2 regions of the Janthinobacterium lividum genome follow, and region 2 is predicted to be linked to the other one. Evidence: predicted binding sites of a transcription regulator. Region 2 holds the regulator's gene; the other holds the start of a gene.
What was found. Region 2 encodes FliA, which starts transcription of late flagellar genes. Its sites were predicted from a motif close to CTAAAGTTTNNNNNNNNNNNGCCGNTA; they were not measured.
Positions count from the first base shown of each region.

Region 1: the regulator FliA is predicted to act here: its motif matches at 5,967-5,993, upstream of U0004_RS17965 (FlxA-like family protein).

Region 1 covers NZ_CP139976.1:3,963,584-3,971,510, reverse strand. Annotated here, with positions in the region: gene U0004_RS18000 (DNA internalization-related competence protein ComEC/Rec2) at 1-1,217, shown strand, start outside; gene U0004_RS17995 (GNAT family N-acetyltransferase) at 1,262-1,783, shown strand; gene U0004_RS17990 (LysR family transcriptional regulator) at 1,787-2,710, opposite strand; gene U0004_RS17985 (sulfite exporter TauE/SafE family protein) at 2,862-3,623, shown strand; gene U0004_RS17980 (HAD family hydrolase) at 3,645-4,340, shown strand; gene U0004_RS17975 (alpha/beta fold hydrolase) at 4,399-5,199, shown strand; gene dcd (dCTP deaminase) at 5,333-5,902, shown strand; gene U0004_RS17965 (FlxA-like family protein) at 6,024-6,365, shown strand; gene U0004_RS17960 (HAMP domain-containing sensor histidine kinase) at 6,408-7,907, opposite strand; gene U0004_RS17955 (response regulator transcription factor) at 7,910-7,927, opposite strand, start outside.
Region 2 covers NZ_CP139976.1:5,264,071-5,271,997, reverse strand. Annotated here, with positions in the region: gene flhF (flagellar biosynthesis protein FlhF) at 1-373, shown strand, start outside; gene U0004_RS23805 (MinD/ParA family ATP-binding protein) at 366-1,229, shown strand; gene U0004_RS23800 (RNA polymerase sigma factor FliA) at 1,275-2,006, shown strand; gene U0004_RS23795 (flagellar motor protein) at 1,988-2,734, shown strand; gene motD (flagellar motor protein MotD) at 2,751-3,533, shown strand; gene U0004_RS23785 (translation initiation factor Sui1) at 3,598-3,960, shown strand; gene U0004_RS23780 (hypothetical protein) at 4,033-4,887, shown strand; gene U0004_RS23775 (flagella synthesis protein FlgN) at 4,936-5,403, opposite strand; gene flgM (flagellar biosynthesis anti-sigma factor FlgM) at 5,412-5,720, opposite strand; gene flgA (flagellar basal body P-ring formation chaperone FlgA) at 5,832-6,527, opposite strand; gene flgB (flagellar basal body rod protein FlgB) at 6,719-7,171, shown strand; gene flgC (flagellar basal body rod protein FlgC) at 7,174-7,575, shown strand; gene U0004_RS23750 (flagellar hook assembly protein FlgD) at 7,591-7,927, shown strand, end outside.

The DNA.
Region 1 (7,927 bases), 1.3 Mb from region 2:
TGGCGCTGGGCGCACACACGCAGTATGTGGTGACGGTGGGGCTGGTGCCGTTGACGATGCTGCTGTTCTCGCAAGTGTCGCTCGTGTCGCCTGTCGCCAATGCGCTGGCCATTCCTGTCATCAGCCTGGTCGTCACGCCCTTGTCGCTGGCTGGCAGCCTGCTGCCAGCGCCCCTGTCTGACGGATTGCTGCTGCTGGCGCACACCATCGTGCAGATGCTGGCGCAGGTGCTCGAATGGCTGGGCGCGCGCCGCTTTGCCGTGTGGACGGCGCCCGCGCCGCCAATGTGGAGTTTTTGCTGGGCATTGTTTGGCACGGCCTGGCTGCTGGCGCCACGCGGCTGGCCGCACCGCTGGGCGGGCATGCTGGGCTGGCTGCCGCTGCTGACGGCCTTGCCGTCCAGTCCGCCGCAAGGTGGCATGTGGGTGACGGCCTTTGACGTGGGGCAGGGCATGGCCGTGCTGGTGGAAACGCCTGGCCACCGCCTGCTGTATGACACGGGCCCTGCCTACAGCCTCGATTCCGATGGCTCCAGCCGGGTCATCGTGCCTTATCTGCGCGCACGCGGCATAGCCAAGCTGGACGGCGTGATCATTTCCCACAGCGACCTCGATCACGCAGGCGGCGCCATGTCTCTGTTGGAGAACGTGCAAGTGGGCTGGCTGGCCTCGTCGCTGTTCGATGGCCATCCCGCCGTCGAGGCGCGACGGGCGTTGCACAACCCCTATCTGCACTGCATGGCGGGCCAGAGCTGGACGTGGGAAGGCGTGCACTTCGCCATGCTGCACCCGCTGCCCGCCAGCCATACGGACATCAGCTTGACGCCGAACGCCCGCAGTTGCACCGTGAAAATCACGGCAGGCAAGCACTCGATCCTGCTGGCTGGCGACATCGAAGCGGCGCAAGAGGCGCAATTGCTGGCGCGCTCGGCGGAGGGCGACCTGGCCGCCGACGTAGTGCTGGCGCCCCATCATGGCAGCGGCACCTCGTCGACGCCGGCGTTCCTGAACGCCGTCCATCCGACCTTGGCGATTTTCCAGGTGGGACACAGGAACCGTTATAAGCATCCGAAGGCGCAAGTGTATGCGCGCTATGGGGACATGGGTATTGCGCGGCTGCGCACGGATGTGGAAGGAGCGGTGGTGCTGGCGTTTGGCGACGGTATCGGCGTGACCTTGTATCGGGCCAGCCGGCCGCGTTACTGGCATGGGCGCTAGCGCTTTCATGCTACGCTCCCGCAACATCGTTCCAGGAGTCCAGATTGCGCCATTCCAGCCACCCTTATCTTGTCAGCACGGCCCAGGCCGCCGACATCGACTCCATCACAGCCTTGCTGCAAGCCAATTCCCCCTCGCAGGGCGGCAGCCTGACGGGCGAGTTTTCACGCGACAAGGTGGCCAGCATGGCGGATGGCGCGTCGCCCGTCATCGTGGCGCGGCGCGCAGCGGACGGACCTGTCGTTGGCGTGTTGTTCAGCGCGGCGCCAGCCGCTGCGCAGGCGCCCGTGGTATTGGCCATGCTGGCCGCGTATGCGGGCAGTGGCAACGCCTATGTGTACGGCCCCGTCTGCATTGCGGACTCGGAGCGGGGGCAGGGTTTGCTGGCGCTGCTGTACTCTGCCATGCGCGAGCAGCATGCGGGCAAGGAAGCGGTGCTATTCATCCGGCGCGACAATCCAGGCTCGCTGCGCGCGCATGAACGGCTGGGCATGTATGAGGTGGCCGCTTTTGACTTCGATGGCGCGCAGTTCGCCGTGTATAGCGATGCTATCGTCGGGAAATAGTCCTTAAATTACACGTTCATCCGGTATTTCCAGCCCCCGCTGCCGCACATACTCCAGAAACAGCCGCGCCCCCTTGGCCATGCGCGAGGTGCCATACACGGCGTGGATGCTGGGGTCCAGCTCCTTCGACGACGTGAGACGGTATGCCGTGCAGACCCGCCGCAAGGTGCCCGCTGCCACGGCCGGTTCCGCCAGCCAGCTGGCCAGACGCACGATGCCGGCGCCTTCCAGGGCCGCCTGGAAGGTGGCGATGCCGGAGGTGAAGCGGAAACGCGGTTGCACCTGGTAGCGCACGTTGCGCTCGCTGGAAACGAAATGCCAGTCGCGCAGAATGCGGGGGGCCGAGTGCATGATGATGTCGTGGCCGGCCAGTTCCTCCGGTTCCCCGGGCGCGCCCATGCGCTCGATATAGTCGGGCGAGGCATACATGTAGCGGCGGTAATTCCACAGGGGATAGCCGATCAGCTCGCTGGATTGGGGAAACGCGCCGCGGATGGCAAAGTCCAGCTTTTCCTGGATGGGGTCGATCGATTTGTCCGAGAAATGGATGTCCACCGACACATTCGGGTAGTCGCGCGAAAATTGCGCCACCACTTTCGGCAAGAACCCCAGCGACAGGATTTCCGGTGCCGAGAGGCGCACCCAGCCTTGCGGCGAATTGCTCAATTCCGCCAATTGGTCTTCCGCCTCGGCTTGCGTTTCCAGCAAGTGCTTGGCCGACGCGTAATACGTTTCGCCGGCCGTCGTCAGGGTGAACTGCTTTTGCGTGCGCAGGATCAGCTCGGCGCCGATGGCGTCTTCGAGGAACTGGATGGCGCGCGTGACGGCCGACGGCGAGCGTCCCAGCATGCGCGCCGCGTGGATGAAGCTGCGCTTTTCCACGACGGTGCAAAAGGCGCGGATCTCCCACATCAGTTTCATCGACATCGCGCGGCTCCTGGCAAAAGAGGCCAGTAAACCGCATGGGGCGCATTCCGTCAAGCGTTACGCCTGATTGCGTTTTCCGCAATATGAAGTTGCATCCGGAAAAATCCACGGCGCCTATACTGCCGCTGTCGCCCATTCCTTACTGCCTATCATGCTGACCATCTCGCTGCTGTGTTTATTTGCCTTCTTTGCCGGCCTGATCGATGCCGCCGTGGGCGGGGGCGGGCTGATACAGCTGCCGGCCCTGTTCAACCTGATGCCGAACATGGCCTCGACCTCCTTGCTGGGCACGAACAAGCTGGCGTCCGCCTGCGGCACCACGTTTGCCGCCCGCTCGTTTGTCGGCAAGGTGCACATCCCGTGGCTGCTGGTGTTGCCGGCCGTGGCCAGCGCCTTCGTCATGTCCTTCATCGGCGCGGCCGCCGTGTCCTACGTGCCGCAACAGGTGGTGCGCCCCATGGTGCTGGTATTGATCATCATCATGGCCATCTACACCTTCATCAAGAAGGATTTCGGCACGACGCGCGAAGCGCGCCCCATCGGATCGCGCGAACGTATCCTCGCCATCGTCATCGGCGGCGCCATCGGCTTTTATGACGGCCTGTTCGGGCCGGGCACGGGCAGCTTCCTGATTTTCCTGTTTATCCGCGTCTTCGGCTTCGATTTCATCCTCGCCTCGGCCTGCTCGAAACTGGTGAATATCGCCACCAACGTGGCCGCGCTGGCCTTCTTCATCCCTGCCGGCCACGTGGTGTACGCCGTGGCCGCACCGATGGCTGTGTGCAATATCCTGGGCGCGCTGACGGGCACCTGGATCGCCGTGCGCCGCGGCGCCGCCTTCGTGCGCATCCTCTTCCTCGTGTTGCTGGTGCTGCTGATCGTCAAGTTGTCTTACGACATTTTCTTCAAGTAAGTTTTTGAACGACAATAAGCCATGAAAACCATCCAGGGCGTGCTGTGGGACAACGATGGCGTGCTGGTCAACACCGAGCAGCTGTTTTACGAAAGCAACCGCGACTTGCTTTTGCCTTATGGCATAGACCTGACGCCGAAGCAATTCTTTGACTGGTTCCTGGATAATAACTACGGCGCCTGGCATGTGCTGCTGGGGCAGGGCCACGCCATCGAGCTGGTTGAGCGCCTGCGGGCCGAGCGCACCGTGCTGTTCGCGCAACGCCTGCGCCAGGCGCGCCAGCTGGCCATGCCCGGCATCGGGCCAGTGCTGGCGGCGCTGCGCCCGCACGTGGCGATGGGCGTCGTCACCAGCGCGTATGCGCAGCACTTTGACATCAGCCATGCTGCCACGGGCTTGCTCGGCCACTTCGACTTCGTGCTGACGCGGGAAATGTATGGCGAAAGCAAACCGGCGCCCGACGGCTACCAGCTGGGCTTGCAGCGCCTGGGCCTGGCCGCCGCCGACTGCGTGGCCGTCGAAGACTCGCCGCGCGGCTTGCGCGCCGCCAACGCGGCCGGACTGGAATGCATCATCGTGCGCAATCCCATGAACCGTCATCACGCGTTCGACGATGCTTTTTGCGTCGTGGATTCAAACGCGGAGCTGGGCGAAGTGCTGGCGGCGTTCGTGCCCGGCATGGCCCATGCGCCCCGGCAATTAGAGTCCTTCCTCTGATACGTCTTGCCGGCATGCCATTACAATTGTCTATCGCATTCACCGGCACCGACCCACGATGACCCTCCCGCAACTGCACTTTGCCCACGCCAACAGTTATCCTGCCGGCACCTACCGCAAGCTGTTCGGCTTGCTGGGCCAGCACTACACCGTGCAGGCGCTCGACATGCATGCGCACGACCCAGCTTACCCCGTGAGCACGGGCTGGCCCGAGCTGGTGCGCGAGTATATCGATGAGCTGGAGCGCCGCTACAGCGCGCCCGTGATCCTCGTCGGCCATTCGCTGGGCGGCATGCTCAGTGTGATGGTGGCCAAGCAGCGGCCCGACCTGGTGCGCTGCGTGGTCTTGCTCGATTCGCCCGTGGTGGCGGGCTGGCGCGCCTTGCTGGTGCGGCTGGCGCGCAACACGGCGCTGGGCGAGCGGTTCTCGCCGTCACGTTTTTCCGCCCGGCGGCGCAAGCTGTGGCCGGATGCGCAAGCCGCGTATGAACACTTCGCGGCCAAGGACATGTTCGCCATCTGGGCGCCGCACGTGTTGCGCGACTACATCGACAGCGGCCTGGTTCCCCATCCGGAAGGGGTGCAGCTGCGCTTTACGCGCGAAGTGGAAACGCAGGTCTACCGCAGCCTGCCGCACCACATCGGCGGTCTCGTCAAGGACGGTTTTCCTGTTCCCATCGGTTTTATCGGTGGCACGGAATCGGTGGAATGCCGGCAAGCGGGCTTGAAGGCCACGCGCAAGCTGGTCGGCAAGTTTTTCCGCCAGGTGCCGGGCGGGCATCTGTTTCCCATGGAAAACCCGGAACTGACGGCGCAAGTGGTGCGCGAGATGATCACGGCATTGCTGGCGAAGCAATAGAATATCGCCAAGGATTTTCAGGGGATGGGGGCCAACAACGGCGGATTTTCGCGTAAAATCCTGCCATCCGGGCCGCGCCTGCAGCAAGCGTGCGGCCCCAGCCATTCCGATATTCTAGAAAGATACCCCTGCGATGACGATTAAAAGCGATAAATGGATACGCCGCATGGCGGAAACAACGGGCATGATCGAGCCGTTCGAACCAGGCCAGGTCAAGGAGCGCGACGGCAACCGCATCGTCTCTTACGGCACGTCCAGCTATGGCTATGACATCCGCTGCGCCGACGAGTTCAAGTTATTTACCAACATCAACACGACCATTGTCGACCCGAAGGATTTCGACGCGAATAACTTCGTCGATGTGTCGGGCAAGGGCTATTGCATCATTCCGCCGAATTCGTTCGCGCTGGCCCGTACGGTTGAGTATTTCCGCATTCCCCGCAATGTGCTGACGATTTGCCTGGGCAAGAGCACCTATGCGCGCTGCGGCATCATCGTCAACGTCACCCCGTTCGAACCGGAATGGGAAGGCTATGTGACGCTGGAATTTTCGAATACGACACCATTGCCGGCGAAAATCTACGCCAACGAAGGCGTGGCGCAAGTGCTGTTCTTCGAGTCCGATGAAGTGTGCGAAACGTCGTACAAGGACCGCGGCGGCAAGTACCAGGGCCAGGTTGGCGTGACATTGCCGAAGACCTGATCGCCGTGCAGGGAGGGGCGCCAGCCGTCTTTACCTGCCTTTACCTGCCTTTACACCTGCGGCACTACATCCGCGCCCATGCTTGCCGTTAACCTTGGTATTGAAACACTGAGGAGGCAGTATGGTAGCGGCAATCGGTTCAGGCGGCGCGGTCAGCGCAGCCAGTAGCGCCAGTGCGGGCAGCGGTTCGCAGATCGCGGCGCTGCAAAAGCAGATCACGGCGGCGCAAAAGCAGTTGACGGAGTCGCAGAAGGGCGAGCAGACGGAGGCGTCGCAAAAGCTGCAGCAGCAGCTGGCGCAGCAAATCCAGGCCTTGCAGGCGCAAATTGCCCAGTTACAGGCGGCCGCCGCGCAAAAGGCGGCGCAGCAAGATGCTCAGCCGGCCAGCAGCGCCGATACGGCGACGAGCCCGGCCAAATCGACCTCGTCCACCCTGGGCACACTCATCGATACGCAGGCGTAACAGCATTCTCCGCGCATAAAAGACGCCAGGCTCGCCGACAGGTCAGCCTGGCGTTTTGACGGGCAGCAGCATTTCCACGCACAGGCCACCACCGCTGCGCAAGCTGGCCCCGATGCTGCCGCCATGGACGTTGATGACGTGCCGGGCGATGGCCAGGCCCAGGCCATGGCCGTCCGTACTGTGCTGGGTATTGCTGGCGCGGAAGAACGGTTCAAAAATGCGGGCCAGGTCGGCGCTGGCCACGCCGGGTCCCCGGTCCAGCACGGCGATGCGCAGCCAATCCTGCTTGCCATCATGCAGGCGCGACAGCTCCACGTCCACCGTGCCACCATCGGGGCTATGCTTGACGGCATTGCGCACCACGTTTTCCACGGCACGGGCCAGCAGTTCCGGCTGGCCCGTGACGCTGGCGTCGGCCATGGCCGCGTCGACCGCCAGGTCGATGCCCATCAGGCGCGCCCTGGCTTCATAGCGGGCATCGTCCACGATGTCGTGCACGAGGTCAGCGATGCCGACATCTTCGCTGTGCGCGTGCCCGGCGCCCGCTTGCACGGCGCCCGCTTCCAGCCGTGACAGGGTCAGCAGTTCACCGATCAGTTTATCCATGCGTTCGCTTTCGCGTTCGATGCGCTGCATCGAGGCGGCCATCTTTTCCGGCTGCTGGTGCGCCAGGCCGATGGCGGCCTGCAAGCGCGCCAGCGGCGAGCGCAACTCGTGCGAGACGTCATGCAGCAAACGCGTCTGGCTATCCATGAGGCTGCGCAAACGGCCCGTCATGCGGTCGAAATCGCGTCCCAGGTCCGTCAATTCATCGCCGCGCTTGCCGCTGGCGTGAAAGCGCGGTGCCAGGTTGCCGTGCGAAGCGGCTTCGAACGCTTGCCGCAAGTCGCGGATGGGGCGCGCAAAATACCAGGCCAGCAAAAAGGCGAACAGCAGGCTGGCGGCGATGGCGGCGGCCAGGGGAATGAAGGTGCGGTAGGGGCTGTCCATGCGCGGCGGCATGCCGCGGCCGAACTCGCCGCGTGGCGGCGGGGCGCCCGCGTCGTTGGGCCGCGGACCGGGTCCCATGGCGCGCGGGCCGCTCATGGCGACGGCGATGAGCGTGTCGCGCGCGGCGCCCGCCTCGGCATTGCGGAAGCGTTCGGACGAGGGCAGGAACAGCAGGTAGCGCTGGCCATCGCTGCCGGCCGCTTCGCGCACGACGGGATGGGCCTGGCCCTGTTTCAGCATGGCGCGCGCCTTGTCCAGCATGGCGGGATGCACGGCGCGGCCCATCAATTCTTGCCCTTTGGCATCGACGGCAAACACGCGCATGCGTTCGAGCTTGCCCAGGAATTGCCGCAATGCCTGGCTGCCGCCCGCTTCCAGGGTGGCGCTGGCGGCCTCGATGATCATTTGCGCGGGCGGGCTGGTATCGATGTCGAGGGCCCGTTCCTGCTGCGCGGCCCGGTTTTTCAGCCAGAAGGTGCCGCCGATGCCGATGGTGGCCGTCACTTGCGCCAGCATGATGCACAAAAAAAACTTCCAGAACAGGCGGCCCACGCTTACTCCTTGATCAGCTG
Region 2 (7,927 bases):
GGGCGCCGGCGCCGATGTGAAACGCCTGCTGTGCCTGAATTCCACGGCGACCCAGGAAACCCTCAACGAAGTGGTGCGCGCCTACCAGGGCAGCGGCCTGGCCGGCTGCATCATGACCAAGCTCGATGAAGCGGCCTCGATCGGCAACGTGCTCGACGTGGTGATCCGCCAGAAGCTGAACCTGTTTTATGTGTCGAATGGCCAGCGCGTGCCGGAAGACCTGTACCTGGCCGACCGCGGCTACCTGATCGACCGCGCCTTCAAGCTCAAGCGCGATGCGGCGGCGACGCAGTTTTCCGATGCCGAACTGCCGCTCCTGATGGCGCAGGCGGCCGCCCGCAATAATGAAGCGCGCGGGGTGCACCTTGGCTAATTTCGATTTCGACCAGGCCGAAGGCTTGCGCCGCATGCTGGCCGGCCCGCAGCCGCGCGTCATGACGTTCCTCTCGGCCACGCCGCAGGACGACAAGGGCGCCATGCTGGTCAATCTGGGCGCGTCGCTCGTCTACGGCGGCAATGACGTGCTGCTGCTCGACGCCAGCGGCGGCAGCGATGGCGTGGCGGCGCGCCTGGGCCTGGCGCACGGCGCCAGCCTGCGCGACGTGGCGCGCCAGCAGTGCGGTTTGAACCAGGTCATCCACCAGGTGCCGCAAGGCTTTGGCGTGGCCAGCCTGGGTGCGCGCAACCATTTGATGGACAGCATGGACTATGCGGGCGAGGACGAACTGCGCCGCCTGGGCAAGACGTTCGAGGTGCTGGCGCGCCAGAGCGGCATCGTGCTGGTCGACGGCGTCGTGGCAGACGAGGGCGATTGCTTCCCCGTGCCGCTGATGGCGTCGTCCGATATCGTCGTGCAAGTCTCGACCAGCGCTACCTCGATCAAGGCGGCGTACTGCCTGATCAAGCGCCTGAGCCAGGAACTGGGACGCCGTCCGTTCGGCATTCTCGTCACCGGCGCTTCCGAATCCGAGGCAAAAGTGGTATACGATAATATGGCGCAGGCGGCGAGCCGCTACCTGGCCGTGAAGCTGACCTCGATGGGTTCGGTGCCTGCCGACGAGTATCTGCACCGCGCGGCGCGGCTGGGCCGCAGCGTGGTCGATGCGTTTCCGCTGGCGGGCGCGTCGGTGGCGTTTCGCGGACTGGCCGAGCGGCTGGCCCGTTCGGCGGCACCGGTGCTTGGCGGCACCTTGTACCAGACGGGGAGCCCGCACCAGTTCAGCGCCTGAATCGAACCGTAGCACCAGATAAGATGAGAAAACAATAAGCAGCCTATGTACACGGTCAAAGGGAAATCGAACAAGGACTATTTGCTGACGGAGCACATTCCGCTGGTGAAGCGTCTGGCGCACCATATGAAGGCGAAATTGCCGCCTTCGGTCGAGGTCGATGACCTGATCCAGGCCGGCATGATAGGCCTGCTCGATGCCATTAGCCGCTATGAAGAGACACATGGCGCGCAGTTCGAGACGTATGCCGTGCTGCGCATCCGCGGCGCCATGCTCGACGAATTGCGCACCAGCGACTGGTTGCCGCGCAGCATGCGCCAGAACATGCGCAAGATCGAAGAGGCGATGAGCACCTTGCAGCAGCGCCTCGGCCATCCGCCGACGGAGTCGGAAGTGGCGAAGCTGCTCAAGATGTCGCTGGCCGACTACCAGGAAATGCTGGGCGACGGCGGCGGCCACCAGCTCGTGTACTACGAAGACTTTCATGACCCGGACGGCAATGACAGCTTTCTCGACCGCCACTGCGTGGACGAGGACAGCGACCCCTTGCGTTCCCTGCTCGATACCGATTTCCGGCAATCCGTGATCGATGCCATCGACGCGCTGCCACCACGCGAGAAAATACTCATGGGCCTGTATTACGAAGAAGAGCTGAACCTGAAGGAGATCGGCGCGGTGATGGGCGTGTCGGAATCGCGCGTCTCGCAGCTGCATACCCAGGCCGTCGCGCGCCTGCGCGCAACCTTGAGGGAGCAGGCGTGGACTGGTCCAGCGTAATCGGGCTGGCGCTGGCGCTGGCGGGCCTTTTGGTCGGCCAGGCACTGGAAGGCGGCAAGATGGCCTCCCTGCTGCAACCGGCCGCCTTTGCCATCGTTGTCATCGGCACCTTCGGCGCCGTGCTGCTGCAAACGCGGCTGCGCACCTTCGTGCGCGGCCTGGAAATGCTGCGCTGGGTCTTCCTGCCACCGGCCGACACGCGTGCCGCGCTGGCGCGCGACATCGGGCAGTGGAGCCTGACGGCGCGGCGCGACGGCCCGCTGGCGCTCGAGCGCCTGATGGAAAACACGGCCGACCGCTTCAACGCCAAAGGCTTGAGGATGATCGTCGACGGCATCGCGCCCGACAAGCTGCGCCAGCTGCTCGACGTGGAAATCTCCGCCTATGAAATGGCCGAACGCCAGGCCGTCAAGGTGTGGGAATCGGCGGCCGGGTATTCGCCTACCATCGGTATCCTGGGCGCCGTGCTGGGCCTGATCCACGTGATGGAAAACCTCACCGATCCGAGCAAGCTGGGCGGCGGCATCGCCGTGGCGTTTGTCTCGACCATCTATGGCGTCGGCCTGGCCAACCTGCTGTTCCTGCCGGTGGCGAATAAACTCAAGGCCATCGTTTCGCGCCGCGTGCTGCAGTACGAAATCACGGCCGCCGTGCTGTACGACATCGCCACGGGCGACCATACGCGCATCATCGAAGAGCGCGTCGCCAGCCTGCTTCACGAGCACTGAGCGAGCACTGACCATGATGCGGCGCGCGCGCAGGAAGTATGACGAGGAACCGGACAACCAGGACCGCTGGCTGATCTCGTATGCCGACTTCATCACCCTGCTGTTCGCGTTCTTCGTTGTCATGTACGCGATTTCGCAAGTCAACGAAGGCAAATACCGCGTCTTCCAGAATGCCATCGGCCAGGCCTTCAGCCTGGAAAAGGGCGCGCCGCCCATCCTCATGGAAGCGCCGCAAGCCATTCCGCTGCCGAACCCGGCCCTGAAACGCCGCACGGAAGCCATCCGCCGCGAGCGCGAACACATGACGCGCCTGGCGCAGGACCTGACTTCCACCCTGGCGCCGCTGGTGAAGGAAGGCAAGGTGCGGGTCACGCAGACGAGCCGCGGCGTGAGCGTGGAAATCAATGCCAGCGTGCTGTTCGACCCGGGCGCGGCGCGCCTGACGGTGGAATCGGACCAGGCCCTGCGCGCCGTCGCCGTACTGCTCAAGGACGATACGCACGACGTGCAGGTGGAAGGGCATACGGACGTCCAGCCGATCAGTAATTCCAACTTTGCCTCGAACTGGGAATTGTCGGCCGCGCGCGCCAGCGCCGTGGTACGCCTGTTCATCGCCAGCGGCGTCAAGGCGTCGCGCCTGACGGCCGTCGGCCACGCCGACAACATCCCCGTGGCGCCGAACGAAACGGCGGAAGGGCGCGCGCGCAACCGCCGGGTCGCCGTGACGATTTTGTCGGGCATCCCCGAAACGGTGACGGAAGTGCCGACGGCGCCGGTGGCGCCTGCGCCAGCCAACTGACGCTCGTCAATTGCGGGCTGCCGCTTGGTACAATCGCGCTTTCTTCCTCTTTTATCGTTCCCTCATGAAAAGCAGCTCCCTGGGCGGTCTCGTCTATTCCACCGAAACGGGCCGCATGTGTCCCGCCTGCCGCCAGCCGCTGGCGCAATGCGCATGCAAGGCGCAAGCCAAGGCGGCGCCCGCGGGCGATGGCGTGGTGCGCGTCTCGCGCCAGACCAAGGGCCGTGGCGGCAAGAGCGTCACCGTGATCAAGGGTTTGCCGCTGGACGCCATCGCGCTGGCCCTGCTGGGCAAGCAGTTGCGCACGCAGTGCGGCTCGGGCGGCACGGTCAAGGATGGCGTGATCGAGGTGCAGGGCGACCATGTCGACACCATCCTTGCCGCGCTGGTCAAGCTGGGCCACCAGCCGAAAAAGGCCGGCGGCTGAGCGTGCGGAGGCGTGCGGCCCGCTGCCGCAGGCCTGTGGTAACGTGCATTTCCTTTTATGCGCCACCTCATCATGAATAGCAAACTGACCGGCATCGCCAGCGCCGCTGCCATCGCGGCGGTACTGGCGCTCGTGTACTGGCCCGCGCCCGACGCCGGCGCGCCGCAAGCGGATGCGGCTGCCGCCAGCGCGCCGGCGGGGCGCAGCCTGGCGTCGTATCTGAATATCGACGCCGCCCCCGTCGCCGATGCCGCACCCGTTCCCGTGACCCTGGCGCGGCAGCTTGCGCGCCTGGCTGCCAGCGGCAGGGCGGAAGACGCGTATGCGGCGTTCAGCCTGATCGACGACTGCATCGTCTTCCAGCACGAAGGGCGCTTGCCGGGCATGGAATTCGAGCTGGGCCGCGAGATGACGGTGGAAGAAAAAGCCGCCCAGCAGCAGCTGTGCGCGGGCCTGACACAGCGCCAGCGCGAGGACCGGCTCGGCTACCTGGCCACCGCCGCCAAGGCGGGCGTGCCGGGCGCGGCCACCCTGTTCCTGTCGGAAGGTCCGTTCGGCGACCGCAGCGCGCTGCGCAACCGTCCCGACGATCCACTGGTGCAGGCATGGAAGCGGCAAGCCATCGCCCAGCTGACGGCGCAGGCGGACGAGGCGGAACTGACCAGCGTGGCTACCCTGATGATGGCGTACTTGCGCGATGGCGAGGTGGTGCGGAAGGATGCGCCGCAAGCGTATGGCTACCTGCTGGCCCTGCGCCAGGTCTACGACGATATCCTCGCGCCCGGCGTCACCAATCCGTATCAGGATGAGTACTGGCACTGGCTGCAGGCGGAGCTGACGCCGGAGCAGCAAGCCGCGGCCAGCGCCAGGGCGCAAGCCATCGTGGCGAAATACCGCCAGCATGCGGGGCGTCCCGCGCACGGTTGAGCTGGCAAGGCCGCTGCGCCTTGCCGGGTTGCTGTTAACTAAGGGGGACTAGCCGATGACGACGCGCCGGCTGGCCGTGTTCGTCGTCGGTTGGCCGCTGGGGCCGTAGAAATTGCCGCTCTGGGCCGGGGGGCGCATGGCGTTCAGGGCGCCTTGCGTATGTACCATATGCTTGTTGACGAGCAGGCTGTTCAGGCGGTTTTGTTCCTTGGCTTCGCGCGTCGTCTCGAGCAGGGCTTTCCACAGGGGCGCCGCTTCCGCTTCGCTGGCGCCCACCAGCCAGTCTTCCATGCCCGCTTCGGCCGCCATGAAACCGGCCGCCGCCAGCGCCTGGTGGCGTTGCGCCGCCAGCTGGCTCAATTGTCCTACGAGTGCCGTCTTGCGCGCCGTGAGCTCCGTGATTGCATCGATGTCAGCCGCAACCAGATGCCGCTGTTCTTCTTTCATCAATGCCAGCAATGTGGTCATGAGCTGTTGCTCGTCGCGCAGGCTGGAAAACGGAGTCACTGATTGCATGAGGGAACCTATCTATTTCGTGAGTGCAGCAAGTCCTTGACCGTGTCGAGGAGACCGTCCGCCACTTTTTCTGAGTTGACCTGGAACTGGCCGTCGGCGATCGCCAGCTTGATGCGTTCGACTTTTTTCGTGTCGAACACGGCGCCGCTGCCGGCAGTTGCACTGGCCGCTAATGCCTGTCCTTGCGGCGACAGGCGTACATTGTCCGACGTTGTCGGTGTTGCCTGGGCTTTCTCGGCATTCCGGGCGCCGGAGGTACTCGCGGGCGCCACCGGCAGGCCGGGATTGCTTTTAATGGTGTTGTCGGTAATTTTCACAGCGTGATCCTCGTCTGGTCGAAGTCAAAAAACTCCGGGATATGTGTCATTATCGGCACCTTCTCCCGAAACTTTAGTGCGCCAGACCACAATATCGCTGTCCATCCGTGTTTAAAAGGCGACCTCCACCAAGCCGCCTGCGCGCGCCACGCCGCTGATCTGCTGGCCGCTCTGCGTGCGTACCTGCACCGTCTGGCCATCGCCGGCGCTGCCGATGGCGCGTCCTTCTGATGCCACCTGGAAACCATTGCCACTGGAAACGACGCGTACCAGTTGGCCTTGCATCACCACCGGCTTGCGGCGCAGGGTGTCGAGGCGCATCGGCGTGCCGGGTGGCAAAGAAATATTCGTGCTGGCACCCACCACCTGGGCCATGTCCGTGGCGATGCCTGCCGGCAATGCGGCCAGGTCGCCCTGCATCGTTACCAGCTGGCTGGCGTCGATGGCTTGCCCTTGCGCCAGCGGCACGGCGCTGGCCACGTAATCGCCGACGACGGCCACGTTCGCTTGCAGATAGATGGTCCAGTTGCTTGGCGCCGTGCAGCGCACGCCGACGGTGGTCTTGCCCCAGGCGCGCGCGCCCGGCGCCATGAATGCTTGCGGCGCGGGGCAGGCCGCCAGGTTCAGGCGCGGATCGACGGCGCCGACGGTCACCGTCACCTTGCCGGGCAAGCCGTTGCTTTGTACTTGCAGGAATTGTTCCACGCTGTTGCGCAGCGCTTCCGGCGTCTGGCGGCCGGCGTTTTGCGCCTGGGCCAGCAGTGGCAGGGAGGCAAGAGCGAAGAGGAAAGCAAGCGGTGTTTTCATGGTGATAGGCCTCTGGAATAGTGCCATGATAGTGCGCGCGGCCCCGTTCGAAGCGCCGATTAAGGGGTAAAAGTACGGTCTGATCCGGCGATGGTCTTGCTGGTGGGCGCCGTACTATGTTTCCTGTCATCACTAATCCGCCATCCTTCCGCCATCTCGGGCGCCAGTGGCAGATCTTTCCGGAGCCTGACATGATAGGGAAACTCGACGATTACATGCGCTTCAACGAGACGGCGCTGAGCCTGCGCTCGACGCGCCAGGAATTGCTCGCCTCGAATATCGCCAATGCCGACACGCCCAACTACAAGGCGCGCGATGTCGATTTCGCCGCCGCGCTGAAGGGTGCGATGGCGCGCAAGGATGGCGTGCCGCCGGCCCTGAAGGGCACGGCGCCGCAGCATATGCCGGGCAAGGGCGTGGCCGCGGCTGCGGGCGCAGCCGGCGGCGGCAAGGTCGAGACCCTGGCCGACGGCACGCCGCTGCTGTACCGCGCGCCGGCCCAGGGCGCCGTCGATGGCAATACGGTGGACATGGATCTCGAGCGCAACGCCTTTGCCGACAATGCCATCCGCTACGAGGCGGCCGTGACGTTCCTTAACTCGCAGATCAAGGGCATGCTGACGGCCATCCAGGGAGGACAATAATCATGTCGCTATTTAATATCTTCAATGTTTCCGGTTCGGCCATGAGCGCCCAGGCGCAGCGCCTGAACACGGTGGCCAGCAACCTGGCCAATGCCGACAGCGCCACCAGCGCCACGGGCGAAGCCTACCGCGCCAAGCAGGTGGTGTTCGAAGCCGTGCCCATGGCCAATGGCGCCACGGCCGTCAAGGTGCAGAAGGTGATCGAAGACCCGTCGCCGATGAAGCTGGTCTACGACCCGAAGAACCCGCTGGCCGACGAGAAGGGCTACGTCACCATGCCGAACGTGAATACGGTCGACGAGATGGTCAACATGCTGTCGGCTTCGCGCTCGTACCAGACCAACGTGGAAACCATGAACGCGGCCAAGTCGCTGCTCCTGAAAACCCTCACCATCGGCCAATAAGGCTGACTGATCATTATGGCAACCATCGATACCAATACCGCCGTCACCACCGACCTGATGGCGACGATGAATCCGAAGAAGAGCACGGCCGAGCCAGGCAGTGTCGAAGCGGAAACGAACAAATTCCTCACCTTGCTGGTCACCCAGCTGAAAAACCAGGATCCGATGAATCCGCTGGACAATGCGCAATTGACCAGCCAGCTGGCGCAATTGTCCACCGTGACCGGCGTCAACAAGCTCAACACGACCCTGGAAACCCTGAAGGCCAGCTACCAGCAAGCCGAATCGATGCAGGCGGCCAACATCATCGGCCATGGCGTGTTGACAGCGGGCAAGGATATCAACCTGAGCA